2 regions of the Hymenobacter baengnokdamensis genome follow, and region 2 is predicted to be linked to the other one. Evidence: riboswitches for the same ligand, from Rfam matches in the RefSeq annotation. Region 2 holds a riboswitch; the other holds the start of a gene.

Region 1 (7,693 bases), 1.7 Mb from region 2:
GTGGGCGGCCGGCAAGCGTCGGTTGCCCACCAGGATTCTTTGGTTTAATGTATCCAGCTTTTCACTTTCTCCTTATGCGCTACTACCTGGCTTCAGCCTTTATTCTGGTCACGCTTCTCGCTAAGGCCCAGGCCCCCGGCTCGGGTGGCCCGGCCCCTCAGGACCCCACCGCCGTGCCCCTCGATGGCGGCGCTTCACTGCTGCTGGCCTCGGGCGTGGCCTATGGCCTCAAGCGCCTGCGCGCCCGCCGCGCCCGCTAAAGCAGGCCAGCATTTATTACATAGTCTTTTTTTAATATAAAAGCCATTCAGCTGCTGTCAAAGCAGTTGGGTGGCTTTTATAGTGCGGCCCAGGTGGCCTGCCGCATGGCTCCGGCAGTAGCTGTTACCTTTGCGGTCTGCTTCTCACCAGCCTTACCCCCGCCCCTACTGCTTATGTCCAACGCCTTTTTCCGAGTTCCTACCCCCATCAACGAGCCTGTTAAAGGCTACGCCCCTGGCTCGCCCGAGCGCATCGAGCTGGTCAAAGAGCTAAAGCGCATCAAGCAGGTGGAGCGCGACATTCCGATGCACATCGGGGGCCAGGAGGTGCGCACCGGCCGCACCCTGCCCCTGGCGCCGCCCCACGACCACCGGCACGTACTGGCCCACTTTCATGAGGGCGATGCCAGCCACGTAACCCAGGCCATCAATGCTGCCCTGGCCGCCCGTCACGCCTGGGCCAGCCTGCCCTGGGAAGAGCGCGCCGCCGTTTTTCTGAAGGCCGCCGAGCTGCTGGCCGGCCCCTACCGGGCCCGTATCAACGCGGCTACCATGCTGGGCCAGAGTAAAAACGCATTCCAGGCCGAAATTGACGCGGCCTGCGAGCTGATTGACTTCCTGCGCTTTAACGTTTATTTTGCCCAGGAAATCTACCGCCAGCAGCCCGAGTCGTCGCCCGGCATGTGGAACCGCCTCGAGCACCGCCCGCTCGAAGGCTTCGTGTTTGCCCTCACCCCGTTCAACTTCACCTCCATTGCCGCCAACCTGCCCGCCTCGGCGGCCCTGATGGGCAACGTGGTGGTGTGGAAGCCCGCTTACCCGCAAATCTACTCGGCCCAGGTGCTGATGGAGTTATTTCAGGAAGCCGGCGTGCCGGCCGGCGTCATCAACCTCATTTACGTGGATGGCCCGGTAGCCGGCGACGTTATTTTTAAGCACCGCGACTTTGCCGGTATTCACTTCACGGGCTCGACCAAGGTATTCCAGACTATCTGGCAGGAAATCGGGCAGAACATTCACCTCTATAAATCTTATCCCCGCATAGTGGGTGAAACCGGCGGCAAGGACTTTATCCTGGCCCACCCCTCGGCCCATGCCAAAGCCGTGGCCACGGCCATCACGCGCGGCGCGTTTGAGTACCAGGGCCAGAAGTGCTCGGCCGCCTCGCGGGTATACCTGCCTTCCAACCTCGCTGACGAGATTCTGGGCTACGTGAAGCAGGATTTGGCTTCGATGAAAATGGGGGATGTGGAGGATTTTACCAACTTCATCAACGCCGTTATCACCGAAGCCAGCTTCGACAAGCTGGCTAAGTATATCGACGGCGCCAAAGCCAGCACCGAGGCTGAGATAATTGCCGGCGGCGGCTACGACAAGTCGAAAGGCTACTTCGTGGAGCCGACCGTTATCCTGGCCAAAGACCCCAAGTACGTGACGATGTGCGACGAGCTGTTTGGCCCCGTCGTGACGGTGCACGTGTACGACGCGGACCAGTTTGAGCAAACCCTCGACGTAGTAGACAGCACCTCGCCCTACGCGCTTACCGGGGCCGTCTTCTCGCAAGACCGCTACGCTATCGACCTGGCTACCAAGAAGCTGGTGAACGCGGCCGGCAACTTCTACATCAACGACAAGCCGACCGGCGCCGTGGTCGGTCAGCAGCCCTTCGGCGGGGCCCGGGCCTCGGGTACCAACGACAAGGCCGGCTCGCTGCTCAACCTGCAGCGCTGGGTGTCGCCCCGGGCCATCAAAGAAACCTTCAACCCGCCCACCGAATATCCTTATCCGTTTATGGGGGCCGCGCCCAAAGAAGACCTGAACCTCGACAAAGGCGGGTTTTAGCAGCGCGGGCCGGGTAGCGCGCTGCTGTCGCTAAACCAATTGGCCATCTCCGGGCTTATATTACTTGACACTCAACGGGCGGCTTCTCTAACGAGGAGCCGCCCGTTGAGTGTCAAGTAATTAGCTATTTATTTTTGTTCGTTTGGAATTTTCAAAATTCCTATTATACCTTTGCGCCATCAATTCCTCTTGCCAGAAGGATTGTTTTTATACAGAGGCGTGGAGAGATAGGCTCGACGAACCGCCGGCAACCATTGGGCATTCCCAAACGGTGCCAACCGAAGGTCAGCGCAGCTAAGCGCTGACGATATAAAAACAAGTTGCCGTGTGCTGCTCTAACAACTTCCCCTCTACGACCACCTCACTTGCTGCTTTACAGCATGGGTGTTGTTGTATGTGCCGCCCCGCCGGAATGCCGATGCGGGCTATGCGGAGCTGTTAAGGCCACTTAGCGTGGCCACAGCCGGCCGGCTATCTCACCATTCGGGTCATTAACGCACTCCCGGGCCTTGCTATGCCTGGCCGGAGCGCCCCGTTGTGCCGGCCTCGTTTTTTTCTGCGATTTCCATCGCGAAAATCCCCTCCCCTTTTACTTTATGGATGCTATTCTCCAGGCCCGGGTCGATGACCTGCGCCGGTACCTGCCCGAGCACTCGGTACCCGAAACGCTGGCCCTGCTGGCCGACCACTTTCCCGGCCGGGTGTCGTTTTCGACGTCTTTTGGCCTGGAAGACCAGCTAATCAGCCACTTTATTTTCGAGCACGAGTTGCCCATCCGGGTATTTACCCTCGATACCGGCCGCAACTTTCAGGAAACCTACTCTACCTGGAACAAGACCCTGCAGCGCTACGGCCAGCCCATTGAAGTAGTTGCGTCACAGGCCGCTAGCCTCGAAAAGATGCTGACCCGGAAAGGGCCCAACAGCTTCTACGAAAGCATCGCAAACCGTCAGGAATGCTGCCACATTCGCAAGGTGGAGCCGCTGGCCCGCGCTCTGGCCGGCCAGCAGGTGTGGATAACGGGCATCCGCGCCGAGCAGTCGGCCAACCGCCAGCATATGCACCGCGCCGAGTGGGACGCCGGCCACCAGCTCCTGAAAGTACACCCGCTGTTCGACTGGACCTGGGAGCAGGCCTGGAGCTTTGCGCAGGCCCACGGCATTCCGGTTAATCCGCTGCACCAGCAGGGCTTTGTGAGCATTGGCTGCGCGCCCTGCACCCGCGCCATTGCGCCGGGCGAAGACTTCCGGGCCGGCCGCTGGTGGTGGGAAAACGCCGACGCCAAGGAGTGCGGCCTGCACCATACGCTCGGGCACCAGGGCCTCGACCCGGTAGTGGAGCGCCTACCTGGCTAGCGCCCCTTTAGCACGCCAACCAGCTGTCGTTACAGCCCTACGCTTGCCATAACGGCAAAGTCAAACGGCAAAGTCAAACGGCAAATAAAACATTATTTATCAATGGATTACCTAGACAGGCTCGAAGCCGAAGCTATTCATATTCTGCGCGAAGTAGCCGGCCAGTTTGAGCGGCCCGCGCTGCTTTTTTCGGGGGGCAAAGACTCGATTGCCCTCACACGGCTGGCCGAAAAGGCTTTTCGGCCCGGCAAGTTCCCGTTTCCGCTGGTGCACATCGACACGGGCCACAACTTTCCGGAAATCCTCGATTTTCGGGATGAGCTGGCGGCCACCCTGGGCGAAAAGCTGCTGGTGCGCAAGGTAGCAGACACCATTCGGGAGCGCGGCCTGCGGGAGCCGGGCGGTAAATACCCCAGCCGCAACGCCTTGCAAACATATACTTTATTAGATGTTATCGAAGAGTTCGGGTTTGATGCCTGCATCGGCGGGGCGCGGCGCGACGAGGAAAAGGCCCGCGCCAAGGAGCGGATTTTCTCGGTGCGCGACGAGTTTGGACAGTGGGACCCGCGCCGCCAGCGCCCCGAGCTGTGGAACATCTACAACGGGCGCATCCAGAAGGGCGAAAACGTGCGCGTATTCCCTATTTCCAACTGGACCGAGCTGGACGTTTGGAACTACATCCAGCGCGAAAACATCAGTCTGCCAGCCATTTACTTCTCGCACGAGCGCGAGTGCGTGGTGCTGCCCAGCGGCCAGCTGCTCGGCCTGAGCGAGCACCTCAACCTCGACGATACCGACGAGATAGTGAGCCGGCGCGTACGCTTCCGCACCGTGGGCGACTCGACCTGCACCGCCGCCGTGGAAAGCGACGCGGTCACCATCGACGACATTATTCAGGACCTGCTGCTGGCCAAAGTGAGCGAGCGCGGCGCCACGCGCCTCGATGACAACCTCTCGGAAACAGGTATGGAGGACCGCAAGCGCAACGGGTATTTTTAAAATTAAATGTGAGGAATGTGGGAATGTGAAAGATATGACCAAGTAAGCCATGGGTCTTTCCCCGGCACCGGCTTCGTTTTTCAACTTTCTCAAATACCCATTTTCACACTTTCACATCTTTCACATTCAGCGCATTACCAAAATGGATATTCTTCGCTTTATCACCTGCGGCAGCGTCGATGATGGCAAGAGCACGCTCATCGGCCGCCTGCTCTACGACAGCGACTCGGTTTCGCTCGACGTGCTAGCGACGCTCGAAAAGCGCCGCGCCGGCAGCGGCGACGTCGACCTGGCCCTGCTCACCGACGGCCTCAAGGCCGAGCGCGAGCAAGGCATCACGATTGACGTGGCGCACAAGTACTTCACTACGCCGCGCCGCAAGTTTATCATCACCGACGCGCCGGGCCACGTGCAGTACACCCGCAACATGGTGACCGGGGCCAGCAACGCCGACCTGGCCATTGTGCTGGTAGATGCCCGCCAGGGCGTTATTGAGCAAACGCGCCGCCACACGCTGCTGGCTTCGCTGGTAGGCATCCGGCACTTTGTGCTGGCCGTGAACAAGATGGACCTGGTGGGCTACGAGGAAAGGGTTTTTCGGCAGATTGTGGCCGACTACCAGCTCATTGCCGGGCGCCTGCATTTGCCCGAAGTGGTAGCCATTCCGCTCAGCGCCTTGCAGGGCGACAACGTGGTGCGGCCTTCCCGACACCTGCCCTGGTACACCGGCCCGAGCCTGCTCGACCACCTGGAGCGCGTGCCGGCCGAAGCCGATGCCAACCCCCACGAACCGCGCTTTCAGGTGCAGTACGTCATCCGGCCCCAGACCGAGGAGCTGCCCGACTACCGCGCGTACGCCGGCCGCATTCAGAGCGGCCGCTACCGGGCCGGCGAGCGCGTGCGCATTTTGCCGTCGGGCCTCGAAACGGTGCTCGAAGCCATTGAGCTGAACCAGCAGGAAGTAGCCTCGGCCGAGGCCCCGCAATCGGTGGTGCTGCGCCTGCGCGACGATGTAGACGTGAGCCGGGGCGATTCTATCGTGCCGCTGAGTGCGCCGCCCGCGCTCACCCGCGAGCTGGAAGCTACGCTGTGCTGGATGGATGAGCGCCCGCTCAAAGCCGGCCGCAAGCTGCTGATTCAGCACCACGCCGCCGTGGTAAAAGCGGCCGTAACCACCATTGTTGACCGCACCAACGTGGCCACTTTCGAGCGCGTAGCCGCCGACGAGGCCCAGCTCAACGATATCGTGCGGGTGCGCCTCAGAACTGCCCGTCCGCTGGTGGCCGACACCTACCGCGACAACCGGGCCACCGGCGCCTTTATTCTGGTTGAGGAGCAAACCGGCGCGACGCTGGCCGCTGGCCTCATTACGGCTACCGACCCCGAAGCCTTCGCGGCGCCCGCCGAAAATCCGCTGGCGTTCAGTATTTAATCGTTTTTAGCTCGCCTTTTCTTATGGCTGATTACTCATCCTTTATCCCGCGCCTTACCGTTGTTGGTGCCGGCCCCGGCGACCCCGAGCTGCTTACCCTCAAGGGCGCGCGGGTGCTGGCGCAAGCCGACGTGGTGCTCTACGATGCCCTGGCCAACGCCGAGCTGCTGACCCACGCCCGGCCCACCGCCCGGCGCATCTTCGTGGGCAAGCGCCGGGGCTTCAAAGCCCTGGAGCAGGAGGAGATTAACGCCCTCATTGTGAGCGAGGCCCGCCGTTACGGACACGTAGTGCGGCTCAAGGGCGGCGACCCGTTTGTGTTTGGCCGGGGCCGCGAGGAAATGCTGTATGCCGCTGCCCACGGCCTGGCTACGGCCTACGTGCCCGGCATCAGCAGTGCCGTGGCCGCCGCCGGCCACGCGGGCATTCCGGTTACGCACCGTGGCTTAAGCGAAGGCTTTCAGGTAATTACTGCCACTACGGCTACCGGCAGCCTGGCCCCGGCCCTGGTCGAAGCAGCGCGGGGCCGCCTCACTACCATCATCCTGATGGGCCTGCACCGGCTGGCCGATATCATGACCCTCTACTCCCAGCAGGGCCAGGCCGATACGCCGGCGGCCGTGGTGCAAAATGGCACACTACCTACTGCGCAGGTAATTACGGGCACCGTGGCCACACTGGCAGCCCGCGTAGCCGGGGCGGGCCTGGGCTCTCCGGCCGTTATCGTGATTGGCGCGGTGGCCAGCCTTGCCCACGGCCAGGCAGCGCCCGCCACCCCGGCCGACTTGCGGCCGCTGCTGGCTTATGCCAGGGTGGCGTAAATCCAATAAATATACTAAATACTATATAATCCCCATGCCTTCGCTCCCTGCGCCGCTTCCCCCCGGCTTTGACGATTCTACCCTGGCTCAGCTGGCCGATGGCCTCAGCGGCTCGCAGCTGCTGTGGCTTAGCGGCTATTTCTACGGCCGGGCTACGGGCACGCCGGCCGGAGCCGGCACTACGGCAGCTACCGCCGCGCCCGCTCCGGCTGCAGTGGCCCCCACGCTCACTATTCTCTACGGCTCGCACACCGGCAATGGCGCCAAGGTGGCCCGCCAGGCCGCCGAAGCCGCCAGGCAGCGCGGCTTGGCGGCCACGGTGCAGGACATGAACGAGTACGCGCCCCGCAACCTGGCCCGCGAGCAGGTGCTGCTGCTCATTGTGAGCACCCACGGCGAGGGCGACCCGCCCGTGGCTGCCGAAGAGCTGCACCAGTTTCTGGGCAGCCCGCGCGCGCCCAAGCTACCCGACCTGTGCTACGCCGTGCTGGCGCTGGGCGACAGCAGCTACCTGCACTTTTGCCAGACCGGCCGGGATTTTGACGAGCGCCTGGCCGCGCTGGGTGCCCGGCGCCTGCTCGACCGCGTGGAGTGCGATGTGGATTATCAGGCCCGCGCCGCCGCCTGGATTGCCGATGCGCTGGATAAAATTTCGGCGGAATTAACCCCGGTGTCCAGCCCGGCCGCCGTTATCCACACGCCTGAAAATCCGGCCTACACCCGCGAGCACCCGTGGTCGGCGCCGGTGCTGGCCAGCATTCAGCTTAATGGCCGCGGCTCGACCAAGGAAACCTACCATATGGAGCTCGACCTGGCCAGCTCGGGCCTGACCTACGAGCCCGGCGATGCCCTGGCCGTGCTGGCTACCAACGAAGACCCACTGGTGGAGGAAGTACTCCGCGCGGCCCGCCTCAGCGATACCGCGCTGGTGGCCCTCAGCGGCGAAGAGCTGCCACTGGCCGCCGCGCTGGCCAGCCGCCGCGA
Region 2 (7,693 bases):
GTTGTGGTTCATGTAGCGGCCGTAGGTGTTGTCGATATGGGTTTCTTCCATCAGGGCCATGCTGATGCCCCAGACCGTGCCGCCCAGCACCTGGCTACGGGCGGTTTTGGGGTTGAGGATGCGGCCGGCGGCCACGGCGTTTACCACGCGGGTAACGTGCACGGTGCCGAGGTCTTCGTCCACTTTTACTTCCACAAACACCGCGTTGTGCGAGTGCATGGAGTATTTCAGCATGTTGAGGGGGTTGGGCTGCGCGCCCGACTCGGCCTCCACCTTGGCCTCGCTGCTGGCGGCTAGCACGTCCTGGATAGCCACCGATTTCTTGATGTCTTCGTTGGCGCGGATGTGGCCGTCGGCAAACTGCACGTCGTCAAAAGCCAAGCCTTTGAGCGGCGAGTTGTCCAGTTGTTGGGCCAGCTTGAGCAGCTTCTTGCCCAACTCCTGGCAGGTGGCCTGAATGGCCGAGCCCACCGAGGCGGCCGTCCAGGAGCCGCCCTGCACGGGGGAGAGCGGCAGCGTGGTATCGCCAAGCACCGAGGTCACGTTTTCGATGGGCAGGCCCAGGGTTTGGGCGGCTACCTGCGTCATGATGGTGTAGGTGCCGGTGCCGATGTCGTTGGAGGCGCTGCTCACCGTGAGGTGGCCGTCGGCGGTGAGGCTGGCCTTGGCGGCCGTTTTCTGCATGGAGGCATCCCAGCAGCCGGTGGCCATGCCGTAGCCCACGAGCAGGTCGCCGTCGCGCATCGAGCGGGGCTCGGGGCAGCGCTGGCTCCAGCCGAAGCGGGCGGCGCCTTCGCGGTAGCAGTCGCGCAGGCGCTTACTGCTGAAGGGCTTCTTCTCGGTGGGGTCGGTTTCAGTGTAGTTGAGCAGGCGGAATTCTAGTGGGTCAACACCGGCCGCATACGCCATCTCGTCCATCGCCGACTCAATGGCAAACGAGCCAGTGGCCGCGCCGGGCGCCCGCATGTCGACCGGCGAGAACACGTCGAGCCGCGCCAGCTCGTAGTCAAATTTCCAGTTGGGGCTCTCGTACAGGATGCCCGACCAGTTGACTACCGTCTCGGTAAAGTTTTCAAACTGCGAGGTTTCGGCCAGGGCCTTGTGCTCCAGCGATTGCAGGTGGCCGTAGTCGTCGGTGGCCAGCTTCACGGTTTGCAGCGTGTGGGGCCGGTGACCGAAGCTGAACATCTGCTGGCGCGTGAGCGACACGCGCACCGAGTGCTTGAGCTCCAGCGCCGCCAGCACCGCCAGAAACGCCTGGTACTGCGGCCGCAGGCCCGAGCCGAAGCCCCCGCCGGTGTACTTCGAAATTACCCGCGCCTCGTCCTTGCTTAGCCCGAAAATCTTGCAGATGTACTGTTGCACGTTCAGCGCGCCCTGCGTCTTATCGTAGATTTTCAGGTGCTTACCCTCGCCCAGCCACTCCACGGTAGTGGCGTACATCTCCATCGGGTTGTGGTGCTGGGTCAGGTGAATGTACTCACCCTCGTGCTGGTGCGGCGCTTTGTTGAACGCACCTTCGGCATCGCCCTTCGGCTTGGGCGGCGGCACAAAGCCATCCTTGCCTTTGGGTGCCGGAAAGCCTTGGGTGCGCTTCGTTTCGAGGTCGGTGTCGTGGGCTACGGCCTCATACTCAATGCGCAGCACCGAAGCCGCGTAGCGGGCCAACTCAAACGTCTCGGCCACTACCAGCGCCACCGGCTGCATATTAAAGAGGATTTCAGGCTCGTGCAGCGGCCGGAAGGGCGAGCCGCCGGGCGCCACATCGTCCTTATAGCTGCGGTCGAACCACGCCAGCGACGGCACATTCTCGTGCGAAAAAATCTGCTTCACGCCAGGGATAGCCAGCACGGGCGCGCTGTCAATTCTAGTGATTTTGCCCTTGGTAATGGGGCTGCTCACCACGTAGCCATACCATTGGTCGGGCACGTTGTACTCGGCAGCGTATTTGGCCGCGCCGGTCACTTTGGCCTTGCCCTCAAAGCGGCTGGTGGGCTTGCCAATATAGTCGGTACCCAGGCGCACAGTGGGCGGGGTGGCAATAGTCTGGCTCATGGGTTTGAATTCTGGAAAGCGTTGTCATTCTGCGAATAGTCCATTTCGGTGGCCTGCTTGAGCGCCCGCACGATGGCGCGCTTAGCCAGCTCGATTTTGAAGGTGTTGGAGCCGTAGCCTTTGGCCTCTTCTACTACCTTGGCGGCCACCTTGCGGAAGGTGTCGGCCGTGGCGGGCTGGCCTTTCAGCATGGCTTCGGCTTCCTTGTCGCGCCAGGGCTTGTGGGCCACGCCGCCCAGGGCTAGCCGGGCTTCTTTGATGGTATTACCATCCAGCTCCAGCGCCGCCGCCACGCTCACCAGCGCGAAAGCATAGCTGGCCCGGTCGCGCAGCTTGAGGTAGGTAAAGTTCTTGGCAAATCCCTGGGCCGGCAGGTCGATGCCGGTAATCAATTCGCCGGGCTTCAGGTTGTTATCCAGCTCGGGCGTATCGCCCGGCAGCCGGTGGAAATCCTCAAACTGGATGGTGCGCTCACCGTCCGGGCCGGCTACCCGCACCACGGCTTCGAGGGCGGCCAGGGCCACGCACATATCGCTGGGATGGGTAGCAATGCAGCTTTCGCTGGTGCCCAGAATGCCGCACACCCGGTTGTAGCCGCCAATAGCCGAGCAGCCGGTGCCGGGCTCGCGCTTGTTGCAGGGCGTGGCGAGGTCGTAGAAATAGTAGCACCGCGTGCGCTGCAACAGGTTGCCGCCATCGGTGGCCATGTTGCGCAGCTGCGGCGTGGCCCCGGCCAGAATGGCCTGGCTCAGCAGCGGGTAGCGGGCCTCTACCTCGGGGTGCCAGGCCGTTTCGGCGTTGGTGGCGAGGGCGCCCAGGCGCAGGCCACCTTCGGGGGTTTGTTCAATTTTGCCCAGCGGCAGTTTGTGCAAGCTGGTGAGGTGGGTGGGGCGGCTCACGTTTTCCTTCATCAGGTCGATGAGGTTGGTGCCGCCGCCCAGGTAGGCCGAGCTTTCGTGGCTGGCCTTATCGCGCACGGCTTCGGCAACGCCCGTGGCTTGGGTGAGGGTGAAACTATTCATAGCGCGTTGATTATTAGCTGACTGAGCTGGAGGTAGTTGGCTGAGCCGGAATCGTGACGAGGCGGCCGTTGTCCACCGTCACGCGGCCATCGTGCAGCACTTCCATCACCGCCGACAGGATATTTGGGTAAGCACCGCAGCGGCAGAGGTTGCCGCTCATCAGCTCGCGCACCTCGGCTTCAGTCTTGGCGCGGCCCTCATTTATAAGACCTTGGGCCGAGCAAATCTGGCCCGGCGTGCAGTAGCCGCACTGAAAGGCGTCGTGGTCGATAAACGCCTGTTGCAAGGGCGAGAGGTTTTCCTCGGTACCCAGCCCTTCAATAGTCTGAATGTCCGCGCCCTGATACACGGTGGCCAGGGCCAGGCACGAGTTAATACGCTTGCCTTCAACGAGAATGGTACAGGCGCCGCACTGGCCGTGGTCGCAGCCTTTCTTGGTGCCGGTGAGGTCCAGGTACTCGCGCAGGGCATCAAGCAGGGTGGTCCAAGGAGCAATTTTAATCGTGTGGTCCTGGCCGTTAACGTGCAGCGTCACGTCCTCGGCGGGCACCACGGCCGGCGGTATGCGGTCCAGCGGCTGTTGGGTGAAAGGTAAACTCATGTACTACTGAGACTAAATGAAACGAGCGATTTAAGCAGTTAAATAATACGGCTTAGCATGGGTTTGCGATGTTTTTAAAAAGTCTAAATAGGCTGGCTGCTATGAGGCTACTACCCTGGCAGGTAGCTTTATTACAAGTGAAAAGGCGAAAAAAAGAAGCTGATGCTTTTTATGAAAACCTGTTTTTTAAGCTGGTTTAGCAGGCTGAGGCTTACGGCTTCTTAGCTGGGCCGCCTACTTGCCCATGTCAGGGCTGCGCCTTTACCTTTGCGGCACGCTCCTTCACCGGAGCCCTTATCAAGAAAGGCGGAGGGACAGGCCCGACGATGCCTTAGCAACCAGTAGCGATACGAAGGTGCTAATTCCTGTTCCGAAACCCGGCCCCGGCCGGTTTCGGAAGCAGATAAGTTATAAGATGCCGGTTGCCGCCGTGGCGGTGCATGCTCTTCTGACTTGTCGGAAGGGCTTTTTTTGGCTCTTCCGGTGAGGAATATCTTGCGTTAGGGACGGGTGAGTAGGCGTGAATAATATTCACAAAATATTATATTAAACATGACCCGTACCGACCTCCACATTGGGCTTTTCGGCTTTGGCGTAGTGGGCCAGGGCCTGCACGCCGTGCTGGCCCGCACGCCCGGCCTGCGCGCCCGCATCGGCCGCATTGCCGTCAGGAGCCGCACCAAGCCGCGCCCGCTGCCCGCCGAGCTGTTCACCTTCGATAAAAACGACCTGCTGGGCGACCCGGCCCTGACGGTAATTGTGGAGCTGATAGACGACGCCGACGAAGCCTATCTGATTGTAAAAGAGGCGCTGCTGCGGGGTAAGGCCGTGGTCACGGCCAATAAGAAGATGCTGGCCGAGCACCTGCCCGAGCTCATTGCCATTCAGCAGCAAACCGGCACGCCCTTGCTCTACGAGGCGGCCGCCTGCGCCAGCCTGCCCGTTATCCGCAACCTGGAGGAATATTATGATACCGATTTGCTGGAATCGGTGGAAGGTATTATCAATGGCTCGACCAACTACATTCTCACGGCTATGCACCGCGACCGGCAGCCCTACGCCGAGGCGCTGGCCCGCGCTCAGGCGCTGGGCTTTGCTGAAAGCAACCCGGCCCTCGACGTAGAGGGGCTCGATGCCCGCAATAAGCTGGTGCTGCTGCTGGCTCACGCCTTTGGGCTGGTGGTGGCCCCTGCCGATTTGCTGGCCGTGGGTATTACGGCTATCAGTGAGCTGGCCACGGCCTATGCCCGCGAGCAGGGACTGATAATCAAGCTGGTAGCGGAGGCGCGGCGCCTGCCGGGCGGCAGACTGGCGGCGGGCGTGCTGCCCACGCTGGTGCGCCCCGGCCACGAGCTGGCGCAGGTGCACGACGAGTTCAACGGTCTCATAACCCAGAGCACATTTGCCGACCGGCAGTTTTTTCTGGGGCGGGGGGCGGGAGCTTTTCCTACCGCTTCGGCCGTGCTCAGCGACTTGTCGGCCCTTACCTATGGCTACCGCTATGGCTACAAGAAAATTCAGCAGAACGCCCACCTCGCCCTCGCGCCCGATGCGGCCGAAGTAGAGGTGCTGGTGACATTCGACGAGGCCAATGCGCCTGCCGAAGCCGACTTCTCGGCCGTGCACGAGCAGTTTCGGTCGGCGCAGCGCGGCAACTACCTAACAGGCACTATCGGCCTTGGGCAGCTGGCGCGGGCGGCGTGGCTGCGCCGGCCGGGCGTGAGCGTGGTGCGGCTGGCCGGGCCGCTGCGGGCTACTATGGCGCCATAGTAGCCCGGTTTAAAGCAGGTTGCAAGTCAGGGTACAGGTTGAGCGCGGCGGGCTGCCGGCTTTTAGCCGGCTGTCCGCTCGTTGGCTGAACAAGCGGTGTGAACGATGAGCGAACAGCCGGCCAAAAGCTGGCAGCCCACTCATACGTTAACCTGAAAGATGCGTTAAACAACTCGAATGAGACTGCCCAGCTTGCGAAGGTGCTAAAAAAGAGGGTTCGCCGGCTGGCTAAGCAGCGGCGAACCCTCCGGTAAGCGTTGAGCCTTGGGTTGCTATTCGGTCTTCACAAACTTCACCGACAGGCGCTGAGCGCCCGGCGCGGCCTGGTACACGAGCAGGTAGTTGCCGGTCGCCAGCTGGCGCACGTCGAGCTGCGTCTGGCTGGTGCCGGGCTGGGCCACTACTGTGCCAACCAGCCGGCCTTCAAAGCTATAGATAGTGAAGCTGCCCGCCGCGCCGGACTGGGCCGGGTGCGTTACCGTGATAGACTGCCCGGCCTGCGCAGGGTTGGGGTACACCTGGAGCAGGTCGCTGGCGCTGGCTTTGTGCGTGCTTAGCACCGTGGCGGCTACCAGGCCATTGAGGTAGTTTTCGAGGTTGGTATAGCCGTTGGCCGCGATAAATGCGCGGTCGGCCGGGTCGTTGGGGTTCAGGCTGTTGGCGGTTTCGTAGGCGTCGGGCATACCATCGTGGTCGGTATCGACGGGGGCCGGGGTATTGCAGTTGAGAATATCCCAGGCGCCTTTCGAGTTGGCGTAGGCTGTGCCGTGCGGGTAGCCGCCCTGCACGTCGATGATACGACCCGTGCGGTCCTTTACTTCCTGAATAATGCGGGTATCCACCGGGTCGCGGGTGGGCAGCGTGCAGCCCGCGCCCGCCAATACCGACGCATAGGCGGCAGCCGCCGTTTGAGTTGGCAGCGCATAGCTCTCAATAGCAAACGGCACCAGCACCTTCGACTGCACAGTATCGGCCATGGTGCCGCCGCTCATGGCTGCGCCATACCAGTTGTGGCTGGTTACGAAAGCCGAGTTATCGACGTAGTTGCCGCTCAGATAATACTTGCCGTAGGGGAGTATCGGGCTGCTGGTTTGCTTATAAGGATTGATAATCATCGAGCGCACCGACACGCCCGAGCTACTGCCGGGGTTGGTATTGGGGCCGTATTTATAATAGTTATTCACTATATTATAATTGCCGCCTTCCCCGCCGTTGGTGGTGTAGCTGCCCCAGTCGTAAATCACGTTGTTGACAAACTCCGCATTTTCCTGGCCTGCCGTGTAGGGCGACAGGTTGCGCGAGCCGTCGAAACGGGGGTTGCGGCCCTGCATGTGCGCCAGCAGGTTGTGGTGAAAGGAGGCGTGCCGCCCACCCCAGATGCCGCCGTAGCCGTGGTGCTCAAAATCCGTGTCGCCGGTTTCGAAGTGGTATGAGTAGTTCAGCCCCTCGCTGATGAGGTTCCATTGCAGCGTAGTATTGTCGCCCTTGTAGCAGGTAAACGACTCATCATCGCCCCAGCTAAAGGTGCAGTGGTCTACCACCAGGCCGGTAGTGCCCGAGATGGCATCGAAGGCATCTTCGTCGCCGCTGCCATTGACCATGCCCAGGTTCTGGTACTGGTCGCCGAGGCGGAAGCGCATAAAGCGCACAATCACGTTGTTGCCCTTTACATTGCTTTGCTTATCGGCTACGCAGATACCATCGCCGGGGGCAGTTTGGCCGGCCAGCGTCGTATTGGCCGGAATGCTCAGCTGCGAAACCAGGTGAATGGTGCCGCACACCCGGAACACCACCGTGCGGCTCGGATACGTGCCCGACAAAGCCTGCCGCAGGCTGCCTGCCCCCGAGTCATTGAGGTTGGTTACCTCCAGCACCGTCGTTGGCACTGCCGTGCTGCCTCGCCCGCCAGTAGTATACTTGCCGGCCCCTTCGGCCCCCGGAAACGCGGGTAGCTGCGCGGCCACTGGCCCGGCTAGCAAGCAAAGCAGGCCTAGCCCGGCGGGCCGGGAAAGGGAAGGCAAAAGACGGGAGGCGTAGCGCTGACTCATGGGCATAAAACAGATAGGAACCGGCTGCAGGCAGCCGGAAATTGGACTAAGGGAGTATAATATTAACCAGGGTCTGCCTCGAAAAAATGAGGGTTCCCGGCTTTTTTTGCGCAAACGATGCCGGTAACGTTGCCACCCGGCCAGTTGCGGGTAGTTCTCACTGCCGGCGGGGCCGTAAGCGCGGTGTAGCCGGAATT

Evidence for each region. A riboswitch is a leader RNA that binds a small molecule or an ion and turns the genes downstream of it on or off. The one in region 2 is predicted to bind S-adenosylmethionine.
Region 1: linked by a shared signal. The riboswitch ahead of F6X24_RS17520 (phosphoadenylyl-sulfate reductase) and the one ahead of F6X24_RS10355 (homoserine dehydrogenase) in region 2 are both predicted to bind S-adenosylmethionine.

What each region holds. Positions count from the first base shown of each region.
Region 1 is NZ_CP044285.1:4,112,067-4,119,759, forward strand. Features, by position in the region: gene F6X24_RS17510 (PID-CTERM protein-sorting domain-containing protein) at 75-260, shown strand; gene pruA (L-glutamate gamma-semialdehyde dehydrogenase) at 435-2,102, shown strand; SAM riboswitch class I at 2,307-2,418, shown strand; gene F6X24_RS17520 (phosphoadenylyl-sulfate reductase) at 2,699-3,457, shown strand; gene cysD (sulfate adenylyltransferase subunit CysD) at 3,560-4,456, shown strand; gene F6X24_RS17530 (sulfate adenylyltransferase subunit 1) at 4,506-5,888, shown strand; gene cobA (uroporphyrinogen-III C-methyltransferase) at 5,912-6,709, shown strand; gene F6X24_RS17540 (assimilatory sulfite reductase (NADPH) flavoprotein subunit) at 6,744-7,693, shown strand, end outside.
Region 2 is NZ_CP044285.1:2,428,321-2,436,013, forward strand. Features, by position in the region: gene F6X24_RS10340 (xanthine dehydrogenase family protein molybdopterin-binding subunit) at 1-2,055, opposite strand, end outside; gene F6X24_RS10345 (FAD binding domain-containing protein) at 2,052-3,077, opposite strand; gene F6X24_RS10350 ((2Fe-2S)-binding protein) at 3,091-3,678, opposite strand; SAM riboswitch class I at 3,970-4,088, shown strand; gene F6X24_RS10355 (homoserine dehydrogenase) at 4,231-5,448, shown strand; gene F6X24_RS10360 (T9SS type A sorting domain-containing protein) at 5,721-7,469, opposite strand.